One region of the Lysinibacillus sp. NPDC059133 genome, then DNA from elsewhere that is predicted to be linked to it. Evidence: riboswitches for the same ligand, from Rfam matches in the RefSeq annotation. Region 1 holds a riboswitch; the other holds the start of a gene.
What was found. Region 1 has a riboswitch for cyclic di-GMP ahead of ACFXN8_RS09840 (amidase). Riboswitches for the same ligand answer to the same signal wherever they lie in the genome.

Region 1 (11,908 bases):
TAAATAAAGCTGAGTAGATGTTGTTAAGAGAATGGCCATTAAAGACATTAATCCAATGTTTATCAAACCTAAAATAAAATGATTTGTAGTCCAAAATAAAGTTGTCAGAACAACTGCTTGCACGAGAAAAACAAACCGAAGGCGACCGATTGCATTATGGTTGGCAATCTTACCAGCGAGAATGTTGCTGAAAATCGAGACGAATCCGTAACCAAATAAGATTAAACTAATTGAATTATTTGGTGCCCCCATTTCCTTCAAGATAGGAACTAGGTACGTAAAGACGACATAAGTTGCGCCGAACCCGAGAGCAGGAATGAAAAAAGCCATCAAAATTCGTGGCTTGGTCATTAATGAAAATTGATCCCGTATCGAACTCCGAGTTTGACTAAGGCTATTAGGTAAGACAAAAAAGGATGCCAAAAACGCCAATCCTCCTAAGAGAGTGGTTAACATGAAAGTGGCATTCCAGCCGTATCGTTCAGCGATCATAATACCAATTGGCACTCCAACTACATTTGCAAGTGTGAAACCGCCGAAAACGAATGATATAGCCAGTCCGCGTTTTTTAATCGGCATGGTTTCACTAGCAACAATCATAGCTAGAGAGATTAATACTCCTGTTACAATCGCTGTCATAATCCGAAGTGTAAGAAGCATGATGTAGCTCGTCGAAATTACGCACAAAGCATTCAAGACGATGAAAGTCCCTATTAAAAACAACATCCATTTACGCTTTGGAAAATGACTTGTTGCTGACATCACTAATGGTGTGGCGATGGCAAACGTGATTGCAAACGCAGAAATGAGTGTGCCTGCTTTTGCGTTTGTCATTTGAAGGCTTGAAGAAATATCTGTTAAGATTCCGACAATAACAAATTCGCTTGTTCCTAGAACAAACGTTAATAAAGAAAGTGTTAAAATGAGCAACCAATGTCGCTTGGATAATTTTGTAGGATGCATAAATACCTCTTTTCTTAGATGAATGTAAATGTGTCACATAGTAGATATACAACCTAAACATCATACCATAAAATTTTTTTGCGAGAAAAATCCTCCTTTAATCAAATAGAGGTTAATGATTACCAGAATTGACAAGGTTGTAGAAGACTATTTAAGAAAGTACACTTTAATTCTTTTGATAGCAGTAGGTATTAAAAAATATGTATGTAAAAACCTCATTTATTTACCTTATGGTGAACCGTATCATAAATAATAGAGGTTAGTTCAAGAACTAGTAAGTCGTTGTTATAACAACGTTTTAAAGGAATGTCGTACATGTCCGTAAAATACCAAAAAGTAGGTACAAGAAAAAATCTTGCACCCACTTTTTTTATGTTGTAGAAATTTCTGCAACTTCTGCGCCTACATGTACGGCTGGTTTACGATCTTTCCATGGCGCAGATTCTTCTAATTGTTTTCCAAGCTGTAGAAGGGTTAACTCATCTGCGAAGCGTCCTGTAAATTGCAGCCCGATTGGTAAGCCAGACGCACTCATTGCAAGCGGTAATGATAACGATGGTTGACCTGTTGCGTTAAATAAATTTGTAAACGGCGCGTATGTGAAGATTTGCTCTGTCCATTTAATTGCCGAGATAGTTGGATTATCTGCATTAAGCTCACCAATTTTAGCTGGTAATGTGCCGATTGTTGGGCTTAAAAGCACATCATAATCTTCAAAGAATGTCGCTACTTGACGTGATACAAGTGCATTCGTATTAATGGCTTCTAAAAGTGCGCTAGCTTTTAAGTCTTTGCCATATTCATAGCATTGCCAGCATACAACTTTTAGTACAGCTTCTCATTCCTCTTATAGCATTTGTTTTTTCCATTGTGACAGCACGTCATTGGATTTCGCAATGTCCACTTTTAATGCCACTTGTTTAGCAGAGCAACGCTTTTTAGCCTTTTCCCAAGCTTCTTCTAGAGCAGGTAAATAGCTTAAATTTTTTGTAGTTGCGACAAGCTGTAAAAAAATATTTCCTTGAATATAGTACCAGCGAGGGTTCATACTATCTAGCTGAATTGCTTCTTCAATAAGACGTAGTGCCAAATATGGACTGCCTTCATTGCGGCTCAAAAACTGTGCGAAGGCTCCCCAGTAAAGAGCTTTATTTGGCTGTAGTTTTATCGCTTCTGCATATTGCACAAGTGCTTTGTCATGCTCCTTAGCAAGTACAAAATATTCGGCCATTGTATAGTAAGCATTCGCTTGAGCCTCGACTGATCCAGCTAATAATTCATCTACTACTTTACCGAATTGCTTTTCATCCTCACTTCCTATGTATGCAGCAAGTACATCACGCTCTGGATAAGAGCCATCTGTTCGTTCAACACTTTGCTTCATTTTTTCAGTAGTAGAAATAGGCATATTTGCATAACCGTTCGCTTCCAACAATGCGACGTGCTGTTGAATGCCTAAACATGATTCATGTTCTGTAAACGCACTATTAGCTAAAAGTGCTTTGGCTAATTGATAGCTTTCTTTCATATGACCATTTAAAAATAACTCATTTATTTGTTGGACTTGCTCATCAAATTGTTTGATCACTATTTAAATCCTCACCTTCACCAAAAGAAAAGTCTTATAGGTATTTTACCATCTTTAAATCTAAAACAAACTAAATAGCAATAATTTTTCTATAATTCTCTCAATTATTTAGCACTACCTCCATAGCAAAGAACTATACTAGAATCACTTTTATTAAATTTCAATAATCAAAATGATTTATCACCAAAAGGATGATATTTTTCAAAACGTACGCTATGTAAATAAGTTGATTGGAGTGGAGACTGGGCGACTCCTCGGGGAAAAGCAATAGAGGAACGAAGGCTAAAAACATCACGTCCTGTGATAACGCCTTCGTGACCAACATCCTTTTGGCCCAAGCGGCTCATCAGACGCCCCCAGGAAGCTTTGCTCTGTGCGAAAGCGTAGCGACAGCAACAACAAATGTTTTCTGTAGCGAAAGCAAAGCGGCAGCTACAAAGCGCCCAGTCGGAACGGAAATCACCCCTACGTTATAGTGATAAGCCTCAAAATGAAAAAGGATTGGATAAAGTTCTGAATTATGAGATAATTGAAGTGTATTTTCATTTTTTGAGAACATGTAAACTATATATAGGAGGGCTTGTGCTATGAATAGACGATTTCATTTTGTATCGCTTATCATTGGGAATTTGTTAACACTAGGAGCTATTTTCATTTATGCTATGCAAAGTCAAGTGGATGTGGCCATCAGCACATATGCCCTTGTGATGGGGTTTTTAAGCACATTACTACTGATCTTTTTTTATTTATGGGGAGATGAAAAACAACAAATATCGAATCGTTTTTCTAAATAACTCGTGGGATTTTAAACTACAGTTTTGAAGTGACTAAATTTTTTCAAACGCTCATTGAACAAAAAAGTAATTTTTCCCCTTCTCTACATCCGTAGTTTAGGGATTTTTTTTCACGAAAAGCTTCTTTTTTCGTTGCATTCCCCTCTGAATACGCCAAATTATTGTTGAAAAATAAAAAATTTTGTATAAATTTAAAAAGAATGATTGAGTAGTAATTCAATTTTCTGTATAATCAGCTTGTTTGACAATACTTATATGAACTTGGGGGTAGACAATTGGGTAAAGCATTGATTATAGGAGCTGGCGGAGTAGCCAGTGTTGTGGTACACAAGTGTGTTCAAAATTCGGACGTATTTGAGGAGATTTGTATCGCAAGTAGAACTGTTTCAAAATGTGACGCTCTAAAAGAAAAACTAGACGGCGGAAAAACAAAGATTCATACCGCACAGGTAGACGCAGACAATACAGAAGAGGTTATTGAGCTTATTAAAGCCTTTGGACCAGAAGTTGTTATTAATGTAGCACTGCCTTATCAAGACTTAACAATTATGGATGCTTGCTTAGCGACGGGTGTACACTATGTGGATACTGCAAACTACGAGCCACCTGAAACGGCAAAATTTGAATATAAATGGCAATGGGCTTATAAAGAGAAGTTCGAAAAAGCTGGCTTAACTGCTTTACTTGGTAGCGGTTTTGACCCAGGTGTAACGGGCGTTTTCACAGCTCATGCACAAAAACATGAATTTGACGAAATCCACTACATTGATATTGTGGATGCAAATGCTGGTGATCACGGTTACCACTTCGCAACAAACTTCAACCCAGAAATCAACATTCGTGAAATTACTGCGAATGGTCGTTACTGGAAAGAAGGCGAGTGGGTTGAAACTGCACCACTTGAGAAAAAAGAGGTTTATAACTTACCAGAAATCGGACCAAAAGATATTTACCTTTTATACCATGAAGAACTAGAATCACTTGCTAAAAACATTAAAGGCTTAAAGCAAATCCGTTTCTGGATGACATTCTCTGAAAAATACTTAACACATTTAAAAGTATTAGAGAATGTTGGTATGACTTCTATCGAGCCTATTGAATTTGAAGGACAAATGGTTCAACCAATTCATTTCCTTAAAGCTGTACTACCTGATCCAGCATCACTTGGACCACGTACAAAAGGAAAAACTAACATCGGTTGTATTATTCGTGGTCTAAAAGATGGTAAGGAAAAAACTTATTATGTGTACAATGTGTGTGACCACGAGGAATGTTATAACGAGGTTGGTTCACAGGCAATTTCCTACACAACTGGTGTGCCAGCAATGATTGGTGCAATGCTTGTGATGAACGGCCAATGGCGTAAACCTGGCGTTTGGAATGTCGAAGATTTCAATCCAGATCCATTCATGGATGCACTAAATAAATGGGGTCTACCATGGCAAGAAAGCCATAATCCAGAATTACTTGACCTTGAGTTAGATGCAAAGGAATTAAGTCGATGAAGCCAATTGATTTCACAAAAGTTCCATCCCCTTCTTACGTAGTGGATGAACGATTATTAACAAAAAATCTAGAACTTTTAAAATCGATTCAAGATCGTACAGGCTGCCGTATTTTACTTGCCTTAAAAGGATTTTCAATGCATTCAACATTCCCATTAGTGGGTGAATATTTAGCAGGGATTACATCCAGCTCATTATTTGAAGCTCGACTAGGCTATGAAAAAATGGGCAAAGAAGTTCATGCCTATGCACCAGCTTACGTGGAGCATGAAATGGACGAGCTTCTTGGCTATGTTGATCATATTGTGTTTAATTCATTGAACCAATGGAATCAATATAAGGACAAAGTAAAATCTTCTGGTAAAACAATTGAATGTGGTATTCGTATCAATCCTGAGTACTCTGAAATTGAAACGGCACTTTACGACCCTTGCTACACGAATTCTCGTCTTGGCACAACTTTAGCCAACTTCGACAAGTCACAGCTTGACGGTATTGATGGCTTACACTTCCATGCTATGTGTGAGCAAAACTCAGATACGTTAGAGCGTATTATCCAAGTTGTCGAAGAAAAATTTGGTGATGTCTTACATCAAATGAATTGGTTAAACTTTGGTGGAGGTCACCATATTACTCGTGAGGATTATGATATAGAAAAGCTTGTGAATATCATTAATTACATTCAAGACAAGTATAACCTTCTCGTATATTTAGAGCCAGGTGAAGCTGTTGCACTTAATACAGGTTATTTAGTAGCAACTGTTCTTGATGTACAGAGAAACGGTATGGAGCTAGCAATTTTAGATACATCGGCAACTTGCCATATGCCAGACGTTCTAGAAATGCCATACCGCCCAATGATTATCGGTTCAGGTCAACCAAATGAGCTAGCTTACACATATCGCTTAGGCGGGCTTACTTGTCTTGCCGGTGATGTAATTGGTGATTATTCATTTGAACAACCTTTACAACCAGGCGATCGTCTAGTATTTACAGATATGGCGCATTACTCAATGGTGAAAAATCATATGTTTAATGGTGTAAACCTTCCATCTATCGTTTCTTATAACGATGAAGAAGGCATTAAAGTCATTCGTGAATTTAAATTTGAGGACTATAGTGGTCGACTTTCATAATACAAAGAAAATCCTCTCCAACCTATGGAATATAGGGTAAAAAGTATAATAAAATAAAACAGTATCTTATATTTAGAGAATTTAAGTTTGATTATATATAATCAAGCTTTATAATCAAACTTTTATTTGCATATAAAAATACATCCATTAAATCTTTATTGAGATAATGGATGTATTTTTAATTTTAGTCTTCACTTTACTTAAAGGCTGTTTTCTCAAAGATTATTGCTTCTGGTTTGTCTATCTTATTAAACTAAAGCACCCCGTTAGCCATCCATGAAGCACAAAAATCAGCACTTCACCACAGAAAATGAAAGATGATTAAGTTCTTTCATGGGAGTTTAAGTGTAATGTTTCACAAACTTTCATAACGAATGTTTTCTGTTTACTGTTTTATAGGTCTTTCAAAAATCAATTCATAGTATGACCCTACTGCAACTCCTGAAGTTGCAAAGTCAGGGGAGAAAATTTGAACAAAACGCCATCCTTGTTTTGCGTGATTTTTAATTACTTCTCGATAGTCTTCATTAGGTTTACTAGATAACTTTTTAAACTCTCCATTGTCTTGAAGTTTTTGCACCAGAACCATATTTGTTGCTTTGCTCAATTAATATATATATTCTTTTAAAATCTTGTTTTAACTGTATGTTTTTATCTGTTATTAAGTGTTACAATTACTTATAGTTTTCCACTTATTACCTTAATTGTACGTTGAAAAAAGATGGGGGAGATACAAAATGAAGAAAATAATGTCAGGGTTAGTATTAACGTTAAGTTTAGGTTTATTCCATTATTCATATGCAAGCGCAGGACCGCTAGTTAAATCAGAAGAGAATGTTAGACCAATAGAAATCGTTGCGAATGGTGAATTTATAAAGATGGATGTAGATCCTCTGATGGATAATAACCGTCTATTTGTTCCCATCCGAGCGCTTGCATCTCTTGGTCTTTCTTATAGTTTTAACTCAACGACTAGCGTTGCTACAGTTCAAAATAAAGAGGGAGATTATCTAAAAATAAGTGCAAATAGCAGCACTGCCTATAAAAATGACAAGGCTATTCAAATGGATGTACCTGCTCAAAATAGCAATGGCCGTATTCTTGTTCCTATCCGATTTGTCTCTGAATCCTTAGGGTACAAAGTTCAATATGAATCCATTCGCAAATTTGTTTTTGTTAACTCACAGGACTATTCGTTTGATTCAAAATTATTGTATCAGGATGACCTTCAAGCAGCGCGTAAAGCTGCTATCGCATTACCAATCAACAGGGATTTCATACCACTTGGTACATTAGATGGTTATCGTTTGCACCAATATACGTTTCCTCATGGAAGAGCAGACACTTACTATTTTAATGATGGAAATTATACATTTGTACAAATCAAAGATGGCGATGCAATAGCCATTGGACAATTATACCGGGAAAGAGGAAAACCATCTCAGGCAAGAGGGAATGTTTCACCCGAAATGAGTTTAGATAGAGACCCGTTTATGGAACCTTTTGATCATCGTAGTGTACTCTTTTTTGAGAACGATGATGGTATGGCTACAATAGTTTACCAGGAAGATAAAAATGAACAGGTAAAAATTAAAACAAAAATGAATATATATTCTGATATCATACAGAAACTTCCTGACCACAAATGAAGTAGTTGATTTAAATTTAAGATGGGACTGTCCCAAAAGGGGTATTTTAGCCAAAAATAAATAAAAAGAAAAAGACAGAAACATTGATTTAACAACGTTTCTGTCTTTTCAATTTTATGTGAATTTACTTCAAAAGGGACTTATGAGACAGCCTCATCTACTTAAGCATTAATACCAGCTTTTTTTAATGAAGCAGTCAAGTTACCGTTTGAGGTTGCATAAGTAAATCGTTGTGGAGTGGTTTGTTGAGTATAACCTGTTGGCCAGAAAATCTCATTTACTTTATCCGTTGGATCAAATAGTGTCCAAGGGTCTCCTCGTGTGACAATTATTATTAAATTATTCCTGCTGTAGTAATCTTTCTCTTAATTTAAGAAGTGATATAAACAGGATTTTCTTGATGTACCATAATAAATCCTTCTTCAACTAAACTGCTCCGTTAGTTGAAGAGCAACAATCTTTACGAAAACAGCCTTAAGTAAAGTGAAGACTAAAATTAAAAATACATCCATTATCTCAATAAAGATTTAATGGATGTATTTTTATATGCAAATAAAAGTTTGATTATAAAGTTTGATTATATATAATCAAACTTAAATTCTCTAAATATAAGATACTGTTTTATTTTATTATACTTTTTACCCTATATTCGACTAACTGGAGAGGATTTTTGTTACGGCTTCATATTCATCCAACTATCAACATGATGAATGGCAAAACCATTATAGCTTGTTTTATTGGCATACTGTTTATGAACTTGTGCTAACTGTTTATTCATATAGGCTTCTCCATCATCAAAGAAGGTAATATTTTCCCCTTCATCAGAGGCTCCTGTTTCTACACCAATAACAATTGATTTATTTACTTTTTTTGCATAGTTTATTTCATGTTCTACTATTTTAATAATGTCTTTAGCAGTATCACGATATGCCATTATTGAAACACTTTCCACTTGGTCAATGACCCAGTCAGCTAATAAACCTTGACCAAATTGGTTATTGTATGAAACTTCGTCAAACCAAAATGGCATATCAACTTCCAAAGGCAATTGTAATTGATCAGTATCCCCTTTCGCTCTAGTAAGGAGCGCTTGATAGAATTCAATCGTTTTTACTTGGTTCGAGCTCCAACCACTATTTAAGTAAGGCTCTACATCGAGATGAACTCCAGAAAATCGCTCTGTTGCTGCTGCATTATCATTATATGTATGTAACCAATCAAACAGCTGATCCTGCATTTTATAACCTTCTGCTGATACCCAGCTTGCAGAACCATCCAACGCATATACTTTTATACCTTTTGATGTAGCTTTATTGATAAAACTTTTGTAATAGTTACTTGCTATATCACTATTAATTTGTAAATATAATTTATTAACTTGTTTGTTTTCTAAAAATGAGAGTACCCCTGATTCATCTTCGACAATCTTTGCCGTATCCCATAACCAAGTTGCCTTTTCTTGCATGGCCTTTGCGTCTACCTTTCCCATTGATAATCCTAGCGTACTAACAATTGTTACTATAAAAACAATAATTGCTTTTGATAGTGAACGACTTACCATATAATCACATCTCCATTCTATTTGCCGAGGCTCATAGAACGAACCTGGCAACCTGACGATCATGCACTAAAAAATAGTGTTTAGACTCACGGCTTTGCGTCCTTCCCTTTCGGTGAAGTTTGCCTTTTACAGTAGTTTTCTTACCTTACATAATACGACGTTAGAATGGAGATGTCTGTAGGTAAAACGCATAATTTTGTTAACAATTTTTCAAATAAAATAATAGGAACACAGGTTATTTTTACTATATCAGAATAAAAACGTAGAAGTAATTATCTAGGTGAAGCTATTGGTGTAGCAATTAGGAATATAAAATGCAAAAAATTGGAAGTCAAAATTCCTTTAACTGAAGATTAATTTGTATGTAATGTATCCTATAAATAACACTAAAATTAATACTAGCGTCTCTTTCCAGCCCATACCATTTAAATTCCCACTGTTTCCTCTATTTACTCCATCATTTAGAGAACCCGTAGGATTGTTTTTTAATTCACTTTGTCTTAAACGCTCCCTTTTTTCTTCTGGTGTTTCCTTTTTCTTTGAATCCATGTGACAAATACCTCCCTAAAATATTTATTTACTTATTTATACTATAGATAGATATATTCATAATTATGCTTAAATCAATTATGCCTTGGCATAATTGCGTCCGGAGTCGAAGCGGCTCATCGGACGCCCTAGGAAAACACCTAGCCGGAACGGAAATCAACCACACATTGTGGTTATAGGCTTAAAATTCAACATCGAGTATTCATTATCCTTTTACTACTTGGAAAAAGAAAGACAGAATCACAAATTTGTAATTCTGCCTAAAACATCAACTATGATGTGTAAATTATTGTATTGAATTAATTCTTAATTATAAAAAACTCAAGCCTCTACGTTTTCTTTTTCATTTTCAAGCATTTTGTGCAAATAATTAATTATTTCACGTATACCTTCTAATGAATTCACAAGTATTTTCGGGTCCACGTATGTGATCATACGATTTTCAAGATTTGCCACAGCTGTAAAGTAGCGAGTTTTTGAATAATTGACAAGTCCCATCTGCTTTAAAACCGTCTCATCAAAATCAAGAATTTCACGAGCTTCTGTTACAAGTAATCCATAATTTACAACATCCGTGTTTAACACAATAATCCGTGCTGTTGCAGCATTAGAGGAACGATTATAAAGAATACGCTCAAAATCAAGTACAGGCACGAGCTCGCCACGAATTCTTGTGAAACCCAGAAGATAATTAGGTAAGTGAGGAATCGGTGTTACTTGCTCTAACTTTTCAATCGAAATCGCCTGTTCCACAGGCACTGCATATTCCTCTGTACCACAAGCAAAAACTACTGCCTTTACACTTTCCATGCTTTCACATCCTTCGATTTTTGTTGTTATTTTTTCGCAGACTCTTTGACGATTTCAACAAGTAAATCTGCTAATTTCTCTAATTCTTCTACTGGGATTTTTTCATTTGTTGTATGAATGTCCTCGTACCCAACAGAAAGATTTACTGTAGGGATGCCAAAGCCCGCAATAACATTAGCATCGGAACCTCCGCCTGAGATACCAAGCTTTGGTGTACGATCGATGTTGTGTACAGCTGCCATTGCCACTTGAACAACTTTATCTGATTCTGTTACACGGAATCCAGGATACATTAGCTTCACTTCAACTTCAGCCTTTGCACCTAACGAAGCAGCGACTTGCTCAAACGTCTCCTGCATATGCTTAGTCTGTTCATCTAGCTTCGCTTTGTCGATTGAACGAGCTTCTGCAAGAATCGTTACTTCATCACACACAATGTTTGTTGCCTGACCACCCTCAAAGCGACCAATATTTGCTGTTGTTTCTTCATCTAATCGACCTAGCTTCATTTTTGCGATACATTTGGAAGCAACTGTAATCGCAGAAATTCCTTTTTCTGGAGCAACACCAGCATGCGCTGTTTTCCCAATTATTTTAACGGAAATCTTCGCTTGGAATGGAGCTGCTGTGACAATTCCTCCAACTTTTCCATCACTGTCTACTGCAAAGCCATACTTTGCTTTAATTTTAGATGGATCTAACTCTTTAGCGCCAACGAGTCCACTTTCCTCGCCAGCTGTAATAATAAATTCAATATCACCATGTTCAATGTTTTGCTCTTTTAAGCGTTTAGCCATTTCAAACAATGTAGCAAGACCAGCTTTGTCATCAGCACCTAAAATAGTTGTACCATCTGAAACGATATAACCATCTTCACGTAGAGATGGTTTAATCCCTTTACCTGGGACAACTGTATCCATGTGAGAAGTAAAATAAATTGGTTCGATATCTAATGAACCCTTTAGTGTAGCAAGTATATTACCTGCTCCATGCCCGTTTCGAGTATGTGCATCATCTTGTTCTACTGTAAAACCAAGCGCTGTTAATTTGTCGATTAAAATCGGCGCAATCACTTCTTCGTGTTTTGTTTCTGAATCGATTTGTACGAGCTCAAAAAACTCTTCTACTAAACGACTTGTCATGTTGTAGGACTCCCTTAGTTTACGTGGTTTTCCACGTTATAGTATACGTTTTATTTTAGCACAACGTTTAAAGAGTTGAAATAATTCGCTAACATGAACTATGCTATTTTATGAAGGAATAGCAATTATTTCTTAGCGTAATTATACTGATGCTTCGTTTAGATAAATAGCTCTTCGGCAAAACGTGGGTTGATTTCCGTTCCGACTGGGC
Region 2 (11,908 bases), on a different contig from region 1:
ATATGTTTAATTGTGCTTTGTATTTTTCTCTAAAATCGGCTAGGGAGTTGAGATTTCATTTATGAACTATAATCTAGGCTGGATTCCTGTAACAGATTCAATTTTATCCTATAACACATCAATATATGTGTATTACGAAAGGAGTTAGTGAAAATGAAGATTGGAATTATTGGTGCGGGTCGCATGGCTCAGGCCGTAGGAAGGTTGGCCGCAAAGGCTGGTCATCAAGTCATGATGAGCAATTCAAGAGGACCAGAGAGCATCCTTGATCTGGGCGAGGCGATTGGTTGCAGCGTCGGTAGCATCGATGAAGCCGCAGCGTTCGGCGAAGTGGTCTTCGCTGCCATCCCTCTTCAGGCTTATCACGCCATCCCGGTGGAGCCTCTCTTTGGTAAGGTTGTGCTCAACCCGCAAAATTATTTCCCACACTTTGGGCGCATTTCGGAGCTGGAGAGAGGAATAATGACGACAGCCGAGCTATTAGCACAACACTTACCACAGTCGCGTATAGTCAAAGTGCTGAACTCGATCTTAGTGGAGGAGGTGGTGCCCGATGCACGACCTGCCGGTGCTCCGGATCGCCGCGCCCTTCCAATCGCGGGTGACGACAAAGACGCTAAGGAGATAGTAATTAGGCTCTTGGATCAGATAGGTTATGACGTGGTCGATGCTGGGCCACTCGCAGAGGGCTGGCGTTTCGAGCGACGGAAGCCTGTCTATTGTGTACCGTTAAACAAAAGTATGCTGGAACAAATGCTGTCTACTACTACTCGTGCTACGTTAATGCCCGAAGGACATTGGCATTATCATCGCGGAATTCGTGGCTAGTTAAGCGACGCGTTTCACTTGCTGTTGAACGCCTCAAGCTCAAATGCATGCATGGTCGCACGTATCTGTGTGCAGATCAATCTACCCGTAAAGGTCACTTGCAAGCGGTCCATGGCTACGGGAAAGAACCTTATACGTCAGCGACTGAATGCTCAAACAGCAATTTCAGTTTTATTTTTTAGTTATCAAATCGATATATTGGGATATGTAATTTTATCGAAATTTTTATAACATCAAATTTTTTTAATGCGAAATTGAAGAAGAGGAGCAAATCTTTATGACAGGTACATGGAAAATTTACTTATTGGCACTCGTCAGTTTTTTAGTCGGCACATCCGAGTATGTTATTTCGGGTATCTTAGATCAAATCTCGGATACATTGGGCATCTCCGTTACTTCGGCCGGGCAACTTGTTACGATTTTTTCTTTAGTATATGCAATCTGCACACCTGTGCTGATGGCGTTGACGGCAAAAGTTGAAAGGCAAAAATTGTTGGTTTCAGCAATGGGTATCTTCGTTTTAGCCAATGGTTTATCTTTTGTCCTGCCTGGATATGAGCTTTTTGTTTTAGCTCGTGTAATCATGGCTCTAGGCGCGGGAATGGTTGTTGTAACCGCCCTAGATATTGCAGCCAAAATTGCTGCCCCAGGTAAACAAGCAAGCGCCATTGCCACCGTAGTTATGGGATTTACAGCTTCCTTAATTATTGGTGTTCCTCTTGGACGAATTTTAGCAGTCGAATTCGGATGGAAGTCTGTATTTGGTTTCCTGGCACTAGCAGGATTACTTGCGATGTTTATTCTCTACACGGCAATACCTAAAGTAAAAGGGGATGAACCCGTTCCCTTGTCCAAGCAGCTTGCCTTCTTGAAAAATAGAAAAGTAACGCTAGGGCTCGCTATTACCTTTTTTTGGCTGGGTGGATACTCGGTAGCCTATACTTATATTTTACCTTATCTACTTAATGTCGCTGGTTTAAATGAGGAGCTGTTGAGAGTAGCTTTATTGGCGTTCGGAATCGCTAGCTTAGTCGGATCGAAATTTGGCGGATTTAGCACGGATAAATGGGGCGTTTTTCCGACATTGACGGGAGGGTTGTTCCTGCATGTAGTAGCTCTTATCTTCCTGTCCATTGCAGTTTCCTTCACTGATTCGTGGTTACTTATTTTAGGCTTACTGATTTTATGGTCATTTGCAGCTTGGTCAACTGGTCCGACGCAGCAATTTAATCTAGTTCAGATTGAACCGAACTTTTCGGGCATTATGTTAAGTCTTAACCAATCAATGATGCAATTGTCAATGGCGGCTGGAGCCGGTATAGGAGGCATCATTGTCAATCAAGTGTCTGTATCATCGATTACTTGGTTCGGCATGATTGGCGTCATCCTTGCGATTATTATAGCGTTTATATTGAAGTCGAGGATGAGCGAAGAAAAGCAAGGGGCACAAGTTAAATCATTATGAAATAGCAAGAAATGAATGATTCTCAATAGTATTTTCCATGAAGAATATATTCGATAGATTATGAAATGGAGATAATTACTTCAAAGGAGAGCTTGAGCTTTTGTATTCTTACTATCAGAAGGTCTTATCAGTTAAACCTTTTAAAAGGGGAATTACTTTTGGAGGTAAAACATCTTGTATGTTATCATTTTACATACTAATGAAGCAGTAACTTGGCTTAAGTTGAAATAAAAAACAATTATCCGAGAGTCTTAAAGGATTCTCGGATTTTTTAAAGATTTCTAACTTTATAAAAGTGATTTCATTTTCAGCAAACGTTGAAGTCGCATCCCTCGATACAGTTTTTAAAAGAATATTGTTTGTTGGACGCTTACGAAGAATTAACAACACAATAAAGATTTATATCCTTTCAAATTGTATGACTCCCACCACAAAATTCAACGAAAGCAAAAATAGTAGGGAAAACAATGATAAAAGTTGTACTTTATCCCTCTCTCAGCATATCTAACTACTAAAATTCAAGTTTTCTCGATCCTCGGTATTATTTTTTGTCTATTCTAAATAATTGTTCTTATGGATATTGACTTTTTATTTATGATTTATTAGCATATTTACAAATGGAAACTGATTAATGGGTATATTGACACATATCTAACTAATAGTGGAATATTACAAAAAAATAATAACAAAATGAATCGTAATGAATCGGTACTATTTAACTTCTTTCAGCAAATGTCGGTAAGAGGAAGTAGAAATACCAAAACCAGGTTATTAAAAGAACAGACTAATTGAGAGGGGGTAAGTAATGCAATGCCACAAGAAAAAGAAGTACATATTGTCAGTACTTATGAGGATATTGAACTCATATGGCTTTATCCACTGATTCATTTAGATAAACAAAACGATAATGGTATTTTTAAAAAATAAGTTACTATTTAGCAAGCTAGAAATAATTATTAAAAATTTTAGAGTTAAGAATAGGTGGTCATTTTATGTCTAAAAAAATTATGTTTGCTACAGCTAAATTAAAAGGAGAAAAAGAACGCAATATTTATTGTAAAGATCTAGATAGGGAAGATTATGATTCTAAATACAAAAACCATTTAACATGTATTAATGGGTGTAAAGCTAAAATAAAATTCACACAAAGAAAAAATAATATTAAATTTTTCAGTACTTGGAATAAAGAGGGGAAACTTCATGATAAAGGTTGCCCATATTACGTAGAATATAAAGGAAGTAAGGGAAGGGAAAAATTAAATGCATATTATAAAAATATCGAATTAGATGATGAAACGATATTTAATCGGCTGAAGAATCAATATTATAAAATAAATAAAAGCTATGAAGGTAACGAGTTACCTTCACCTCAACAAGGAAGTAGAAAAGTTGAACAAAGAGGTGAAAATAATGTAGATACATTTATAGATTTAGATGAAGGAGAAAAAAATTACAATAGCTCTAACATAAGACATAAAGATGCCAATTTTGTAACTCAAGATGATTTAGGTTCACGTCTATCTGTATATGGAAAACTACATAGTGTCGAAAATGGTGTAAATAAAGATGGAACAAGGTATGCTTATTTAAATTTTAAAACAGAAAATACTTCTGTAAATATATTGTTTTCAGAAGCATTTTATTCAAATGAATATGCAAATGGGATAAATGAGTTTGAAAGGTTTATTGAGAATATTAAAGAACTTGTTAAAAATAAAGAAAAAGATGTAATAGCAATAGCTTATGGAGAAATAACAAAGAAGAAAAAAAGGAATACAGGGGTAAATGTATCTGTTACCAACCCTAAAAGAATATTGATAAATAATATGAGTTATAAAAAAATTTTAACATTATCTTAGCGGTTACAATAAATTATATTTAGTAAACTTCTTCAAAATATCGAAGTTCAGAATTATAAAGTATGTAGTACCATTCCTATGCCACAGGAAGTGTCGCGATTGTTGGCTTTTTCTCTAATGGCATTTTCGCATTAATTAGTAGCTTCTATTCCGGTGCAAATTCTAAGTACGGCTACCAATACGATTTTTAACTTCGGTAGAGCAATTGGAGGATTTTCGCCGATCTTTGTAGGTTATATTCTTCAAAGTTATGATATGAAGGTCGTTATGATTTACTTAGCAGCCTTATATTGCATTTCCTTTACCGTAATGTTGACTCTAAAAAAAGGGACAAGCGAGGCTTTACAACCAGTTAATATTAAATAAAAAACATAAAGAACGAATTCCAATTAAAAAAGGGATTCGTTCTTTTTGAAATTTATTATTATAATAAACCTTTTGAACGTTTTTCAGCCATTTCTACGAGGCGTTTTGTAATTTCTCCTCCGACTGAACCGTTTGCACGAGAAGAGGCTTCTGGCCCTAATTGTACATTAAATTCTTGTGCGATTTCATATTTCAATTGATCAACAGCTTCATGTACACCAGGAACTAGAAGCTTATTTGAACTACGATTAGCCATTTTTCTCACCTCCTTGTGATTAGAATGGTCGAGAGTTGGCTAATCATACATGTAAAAAAGTAAAATGCGCATTCTAAATACTATAGTAAAGTAACTTTTGGAAAGCTAGCTAAAATTGTGAATGTCTCTGCTATAATAAAGTAATGCTTCAATCTTGAAGATACGATTGTTAGAAGCGCTTTACAGTTAAAATGGAGGTTTTTTAAATGACGAACAATGATATTTTAATTCGTTTAAGATATGCATTAGATATCAAAAATAAAGATATGGTTGAAATTTTTAAGCTAGGAGGCATGGACTTTACGAAGGAAGAAGTATTGAACATGCTTATTAAAGTTAATGATGAGGAAGAAGCACCAGAAGAATACATCAAATGTAATAATAAAATGGTAGAGGCTTTTTTAAATGGATTTATTACATTTAAACGAGGTCCGCAAAAGTCTAAGTCTGGTCAGCCAGAAGGACCACCACCTGTTTCAGGAAAAGAAAGCCCTAATAATATGCTATTAAAGAAAGTGAAGATAGCGTTAGCCTTAACGAGTGAAGAGATGCTTGATATTTTATATGATGGTGGCGTTAACGTTTCGAAAGGTGAATTAGGTGCCATTTTAAGAAATCCAAGTCATCGTAACTATAAAGAATGTGGCGATCGCTTTGTGAGGAATTTTTTAAGAGGGCTAACATATAAATATAGAGAATAAAACGGCTCGATACTAAACATATTCTTGATTAAAAAGAGGCGTGAAGCCTGAAGCGCTGTATTAACGTTAGTCAAGTGGGGATTTTAGTAAATAGCCAATAAATTAATCATAAACAAAGTAGCTGCAATTTTGTAGCTGCTTTGTTTATGATGGTTTTTACGTAAATATCTATAATGAGGTTAAAATTTTCTGTAAAAAGCACATTTTTCTTAGTTGAATGTAGTTGACAATTTGTGACGGAATTGTGTACACTGAGATTGACATAAAGTTGTCACAAAGATGGAAAATAAATGTTCACGAACAGAGGGGTGCTTTTATGTTTAGTTTAAAAATTTTATTAGTTGCTATCGCATGTGTTACTATCCCACTTGTTGTTGCTGCAATTATGATAGACATTTTTTATGCAGAAAAGAAACAAGTTCGTTTTTCATTACGCCGTACATCGATGTGGTATGTGAGTATGTTTGCTGTATCATTTATACCGGCAGTTTTAGTCATGACACTAAACGGATAAGTATTTTTAATAGGAATAATCATTTAGGGGTAATTGATTATTTTAAATTATAGTAGCAGCTACAATATTACGTTGTAGCTGCTTTTAACTTTTTTCAGCAGAAGTCAGCCACGTCCTGTGACGCAATTATGTCGAGGCATAATTGATTTGCTCTGAAGAGAATTGTGGATGCACCGAGAAAATTATGTAATATTATTCATTTCATACTTATAGTAAAATAGTGAAAATGTGTGTATTTTTAACTAGTGACATTGACTACTTTTACCCATTGTGTTAATTTGAGGAGGAAAAAGATAGGCAAATTTGCCGAAAGGCAGAGACGCAAAGCTACGGGTCTAAGGTATTAAATACTATGATGGCTGAGCTGCGAAGGAGTACTAGTTAAGTACATCTATTGCTAGTTATATTCTTTGATGCCTATTTCATTTGAAATAGGTTATTTTTTTGTCAAAAACATAATAAAAGGGGGAAATAATAATCATGAAGTTGTTAAAAAATGTTTCATTAAAAAACAAGCTTTTACTAACGGTTTCTATAATTGTTTTACTTTTAATTGCTATTATTACTACGCAAAGTATTAGAGAATTAAACAATCGAATGTCTGTTGATTTAGAACAAGAGTTGAAAAGTGTTGGTTTATTGACAGCTATGAATCTTGATAGTGATGATATTAAAGATTTATTGTCTGAAAAGGGAGAAACGAATGCTGACTTTAAGAAAATTCAAAAGCAACTCGATAAGATTCAAGAAGAACAAGGAATTATGAGTTGGAGCTATATTTGGGATGTGAAGGATGCAGATGGCGTTACCCCAATAGGCTATACCTCTAATTTGAACGAAGTATATGAAGCGGGTGAAATCTTTACTGATTTAGCAGATGAACATGTAAAAACAGCTAAATTGGCCATTAAAAATAATAGCACTGAGGTAACTGATATTTTCCAAGATCCTTATGGTTCATGGCGAACTGTATTTAGCCCTATTAAAGATGACAATGGCAAGCTCATTGCATTATTAGGTATTGATTATTCTGCGGATTATATAAATACCATCATTAAAACAAGTGTCATAAAACAAATTGTTCTAGCTGTGATCGGAATTTTAATTTTATTAGTTTTACTTTACATAATTATTGATCGTCTATTAAAACCGCTTAAGAAAGTAGTAAATGCTGCAAATCAAGTAGCAAATGGGGAATTAGTAAATGTAGATTTAGAAATAACGAAGGACGAAATCGGAAATTTATCTGAATCGATTAATACGATGGTTTCGAATCTACAACATATCATTTTAAATATTAGAAGTACATCTGATAACGTTTCTTCTTCTGCTAATCAGCTAACTGTGAATGCAGCAGAGACATATAACAGCGCAACAAATATTGCTCAAGACATGGGACAAATCACGCAAAACGCTGAGGTCTCAATGGTTATGACTGAGGAAACAGCTGCTGCTATGGAGGAAACAGCGACAGGCATCCAGCAAATTGCTGATTCGGCTAATACAGCTGCTGAATCATCTATTTCCTCTTCTCAAGCTTCAGAACGTGGAAATCATGTTGTTCTCCAAGTCATTGCACAAATGGAGTTGATCAATGATTCTGTTGAACAAATAGGGACAACAATAAATGGTTTACATATCAATACGAAAAAAATTAGCGATATTGTAAGTCTTATTACAGCAATAGCAGATCAAACAAACCTACTAGCATTGAATGCGGCAATCGAAGCTGCTAGGGCAGGAGAGCATGGGAAAGGCTTCGCGGTTGTCGCTGACGAGGTTAGACGATTAGCGGAGCAATCATCACAATCTGCAACGGAAATATACAATTTAATTAGTACAATTCAAGCTGATTCAAACGCTTCTATTACTGTTATGGAAAAAGGAAAAGAAGATGTAAAGGCAGGTATGGCATTTACAAATGAAGTAGGGGAAATCTTTAAAGAAATTCTCACGTCATCAGAAGAAGTTGCAAGTCAGATTCGCGAAATTTCGGCTGCGTCTCAACAAATTTCCGCTTCTTCGGAGGAAGTCGCAGCTTCTGTCAATAATATTAAGCATTCTGCGGAGCAGTCATCTGAATTCTCGTCGAATGTGTCAAACGCAACGCAAGAGCAATTGACGACCATGCAAGAGGTGAAAGAGGCATCTTCTTCATTAGGAAAAACAGCAGAAGAATTGCAGGTACTTGTAACAAAATTCAAATTGGAGAATGATCAATAATGGAAATTAATTTTAAAGGGAAAAATGTACTAATTACAGGTTCCAGTAAAGGAATCGGCAAAGCCATTGCTTTAGGCTTTGCTGAGCTAGGAGCCAATGTATGTATCAATTATATTGGTGATGATCACGAGGCAGAAGAGGTTCGTACACAAGCGGAAAAGTTTGGTGTACAGGCTATGAAATTTAATGCAGATGTATCGGATTCTCAGCAAGTTCAAGCTATGTATCAATCTATGGACAAACAGTTAGGCGCTATTGATATTCTTGTCAATAACGCTGGATTTGCACAGGCTTCAAGCATAACGGATTTAACAGATGAGCAATGGGATAAAATGATTAAAGTTCATTTATACGGTTGCTTCTACAATTGCCGAGAAGCAGCAAAAAGAATGAAAGAACGAAACAAAGGAAAAATTATTAATATTTCTTCTGATATTGGTAGTTTAGGTTGTGAGGAATTTACGCATTATTCTGCTGCAAAGGGTGGTATCAATGCATTTACGAAGGCTTTGGCACGAGAGTTAGCGCCTACGATACTAGTCAACGCAGTAGCTCCTAGTGGAACTTTTACAGACATCCTAAAGGAATTTGGCGAAAATTATGTAGAGGAAGAGTCTGCTAAATACCCGTTAAAACGATTAGCTCAACCAGAAGAAATCGCAAAGACTGTGTTGTTTTTAGCTTCAGAAAATGCGAATTTCTATACGGGACAAATATTAACACCTAATGGTGGAGTCGTTATGAACGGATAATGTGGGAAACTAAGGAGCACTACTATGTTAAATATAATCATCTTTAGCTTATACTTAATTTTTATTTATTACATTGGATATAAAGGATATAAACGAGTAAATACTGCGGAGGATTTAATTGTTGCTGGTTGGAGTATGCCTTTATCTGTTGTAACAGGAAGTCTAGTGGCGGCCTTATTAGCGGCCCCATTCTTCTTTGCAGCAGTTGGCTCAGGTTACACAAGTGGCGGCTTTGAAGGTTCAGCAACAATGGGCGGTTTAGGGACTTGTATGATTCTTGGAGCACTCATTTGGACGAAGCCTTTACGTAGATTAAAAGGCTGGACATTAGCAGACTACTATGGATTAAGATATGGCAGTAAAAAGCTAGGTGCTTATACAGGTGTCGTAATGGCGATTGCCTTCGGTGTCTTTAATGCAGCGGCGTTAACAGTTGGAGGCACGTATATCATTCAGCAGCTGTTGCAAATTGATTTCGTTCCAGCGGCAATACTCTTTGTATCATTAACAGCCCTATATTCTGTTATTGGTGGCTTATGGGCTGTAGCCTATACGGAAATTGTTCAGGGGGCACTTGCAGTAGCGGGTATAGTAGGGATTACAATTTTTATCTTATTCTATTACCCTGATGTAACATTTAACCCGGAATGGTGGAATATTAGTGAACTCTTCAATAAGGCTGGAGCAGAATTTTGGACACTGTATCTTGTGTTAGCACTTGGTGATATTCCAGCGGTGGATTTAGGACAAAGGGTAGCAGCGGCAAAAAGTCCAAAAGTAGCACAGCGCAGTATGATTATAGCTGGGACAATTATTATCGCGATCAGCTGGATTCCTGGTATGTTAGGAGAAGCGTTCAAAACGATTTATCCTAATAGTACAAATCCAGAGACGTTAATGCTTGCCTTTGCTCAAGGATATTTCCCTCCATTATTAGCAGCCATCTTTTTAACAGCAATGGCAGCGATGGGAATGTCTACTGTAGCCGCGTGTTATGTTGCGACTTCAGGAATTATCACAAAAAACATTTATTTAGACTTTATTAATCGTAACCCAGATCCTAAAAAACTATTAAGATTTTCAAGACTTATTATTATTTTAAGCGCTTTGCTAGGCTTAGTTTTAGCGGTCAGCTTCCAGAAAGTAATTGATTTAGCATATTTGGCATGGGATATTGTCTTCGTGACGATTTTCTGGCCAATCGTTTTAGGACCGTTTTGGAAGCGAGTAAGTACACCTGCCGTGTGGACAAGTATATCTGTCGGGCTAGTCTATTACATTATTACATCTTTAACTTATGTACCGAGTCTTCATATCCAATCAGAAGGATTTTTAGGTTTATTAAATGAACTGTGGCAGGCACCAGTTTTCTCAGGAGTTGTGATCACAGGTATAACAATTGTTATCGTTAGTTTGCTTATTCCACCTTCGCAACATGTTCTTGAGATGCATAAGATTGAAAAAGATAAGACTTTAGATGATGTTGGTGGTAAAGAGGAATTAATGGATCATTCAAATTGATGATTATTTATAAATGAAAATTCGGGAACATGAGGGCATTGATTTTTAATGCCCTTGTGTTTTTTTTTTTTTTTTTTTTGCATAAAAAACACTTAAAAATGGCAATTTTAGCTTGTTTTAGCAAAAAAATAAAGTACTTTGGTAATAGAGACATTTTACCAGGATAATGTTGTAAAATTTATTATTACCAAAATATAAAAGTAAGTATTCGCATAGAAAATAAAGGAGTTCAACAATGAGAAGTAGCTTAAAAATTAAAATGTTAATGGTATTTTCTATTTTACTTGTAATATGATTCGTGATATTGCTTCACAAACGAATCTACTTGCATTAAATGCTGCGATCGAAGCGGCTAGAGCGGGTGACTCTGGAAAGGGCTTTGCCGTAGTTGCTGAAGAAGTAAGGAAGCTTGCGGAGCAATCAGAAAAATCGGCGAATAGCATATCAAACTTGATTTCTAAAATAAATGAGGATACAAGCTTAACGGTGCAAACGATGAATGTAGTCACTGAAAATGTAGAAGACGGTTTACAAGCTGTTGAAGATGCCGGAAAATCATTCGAAAGTATTCTTCAATCTATTCAGGGCGTAGTATCTCATACAAAACAAGTTTCTGTAACCTCAGAAGAAATGTCTGCATTTTCTGAGGAGATTACAGCAGGAGTTATGGAAACAACAATGCTTGCGAATAAGGCTGCAAAGGCAACAGAAAGTGTTGTAGAGCGTACGATGGAACAAGAAAGCTACAATCAAGATATCCTCCATTCTATTTTAAAACTGAACAAAATGGCAGAAGATCTTGAAAAATCCGTTTCAAAGTTTGATGTAGATGTTAGAAATGCAGATAGTTCCCATAGAAATTAAGAATGAAAAGATTATCGTTAGAATAGAATTTCTATTAACATGGATGAAATAATCCTATTGATTATCTTTTTAAGGGTGGGAACTAGATGAAAACCTTTTTTCTTTTATTTCTGGGGATGATCTATGTATTACTAGCAAATTCAGTTGAAACGGCTATATTTAGTAAGATCTATTGGTTAATTGGTTTAGGGCTAGTAATAGCAGGAATTATTCGGTATGTAAAAGAACGATATATCTATATCAATGAATTAAATGAAATGAAAGAGGCGAGTGAGGAGGAGCTTATGGCTATCCCTCATACACAGTGCATCATCTCAAATGATTGTTTAAGTGCTTTATTACTAAATGAACCTACAAATACACTTTTCCTCGTAAGTAGAGAAGATTTAGATGAAAATTTGATAAAAAAAGAAATTCCATTCAATAAAATATATGAAGTAGCTATAGTAGAGGACGACATGTATATTGCTAGGACGAGCAATAACTTCATAAGTGGTTCATTACTTGGTGAAGATTTGGATATAGAAGAAGAGGAATTAGATGAAGAGGACCCTGAGTA

Region 2: another riboswitch for cyclic di-GMP. It lies ahead of ACFXN8_RS15960 (methyl-accepting chemotaxis protein); the one in region 1 lies ahead of ACFXN8_RS09840 (amidase).

Annotation. Positions count from the first base shown of each region.
Region 1 is NZ_JBHZDH010000014.1:1,095-13,002, forward strand. It holds gene ACFXN8_RS09795 (MFS transporter) at 1-963, opposite strand, end outside; partial or broken gene ACFXN8_RS09800 (amidase family protein) at 1,334-1,741, opposite strand; gene ACFXN8_RS09805 (tetratricopeptide repeat protein) at 1,811-2,551, opposite strand; gene ACFXN8_RS09810 (hypothetical protein) at 2,719-2,898, opposite strand; gene ACFXN8_RS09815 (hypothetical protein) at 3,139-3,345, shown strand; gene ACFXN8_RS09820 (saccharopine dehydrogenase family protein) at 3,621-4,850, shown strand; gene nspC (carboxynorspermidine decarboxylase) at 4,847-5,986, shown strand; gene ACFXN8_RS09830 (DUF4177 domain-containing protein) at 6,372-6,593, opposite strand; gene ACFXN8_RS09835 (copper amine oxidase N-terminal domain-containing protein) at 6,724-7,635, shown strand; gene ACFXN8_RS09840 (amidase) at 8,309-9,196, opposite strand; cyclic di-GMP riboswitch class I at 9,240-9,330, opposite strand; gene ACFXN8_RS09845 (DUF6366 family protein) at 9,539-9,745, opposite strand; gene ACFXN8_RS09850 (chemotaxis protein CheW) at 10,067-10,555, opposite strand; gene ACFXN8_RS09855 (M20/M25/M40 family metallo-hydrolase) at 10,582-11,697, opposite strand.
Region 2 is NZ_JBHZDH010000030.1:40,624-52,531, forward strand. It holds gene ACFXN8_RS15925 (NADPH-dependent F420 reductase) at 148-828, shown strand; gene ACFXN8_RS15930 (MFS transporter) at 1,106-2,293, shown strand; gene ACFXN8_RS15935 (hypothetical protein) at 3,286-4,152, shown strand; partial or broken gene ACFXN8_RS15940 (MFS transporter) at 4,224-4,518, shown strand; gene ACFXN8_RS15945 (alpha/beta-type small acid-soluble spore protein) at 4,577-4,774, opposite strand; gene ACFXN8_RS15950 (YehS family protein) at 4,981-5,475, shown strand; gene ACFXN8_RS15955 (hypothetical protein) at 5,792-5,989, shown strand; cyclic di-GMP riboswitch class I at 6,276-6,361, shown strand; gene ACFXN8_RS15960 (methyl-accepting chemotaxis protein) at 6,470-8,212, shown strand; gene ACFXN8_RS15965 (SDR family NAD(P)-dependent oxidoreductase) at 8,212-8,964, shown strand; gene ACFXN8_RS15970 (sodium:solute symporter family protein) at 8,989-10,485, shown strand; partial or broken gene ACFXN8_RS15975 (methyl-accepting chemotaxis protein) at 10,774-11,349, shown strand; gene ACFXN8_RS15980 (hypothetical protein) at 11,436-11,908, shown strand, end outside.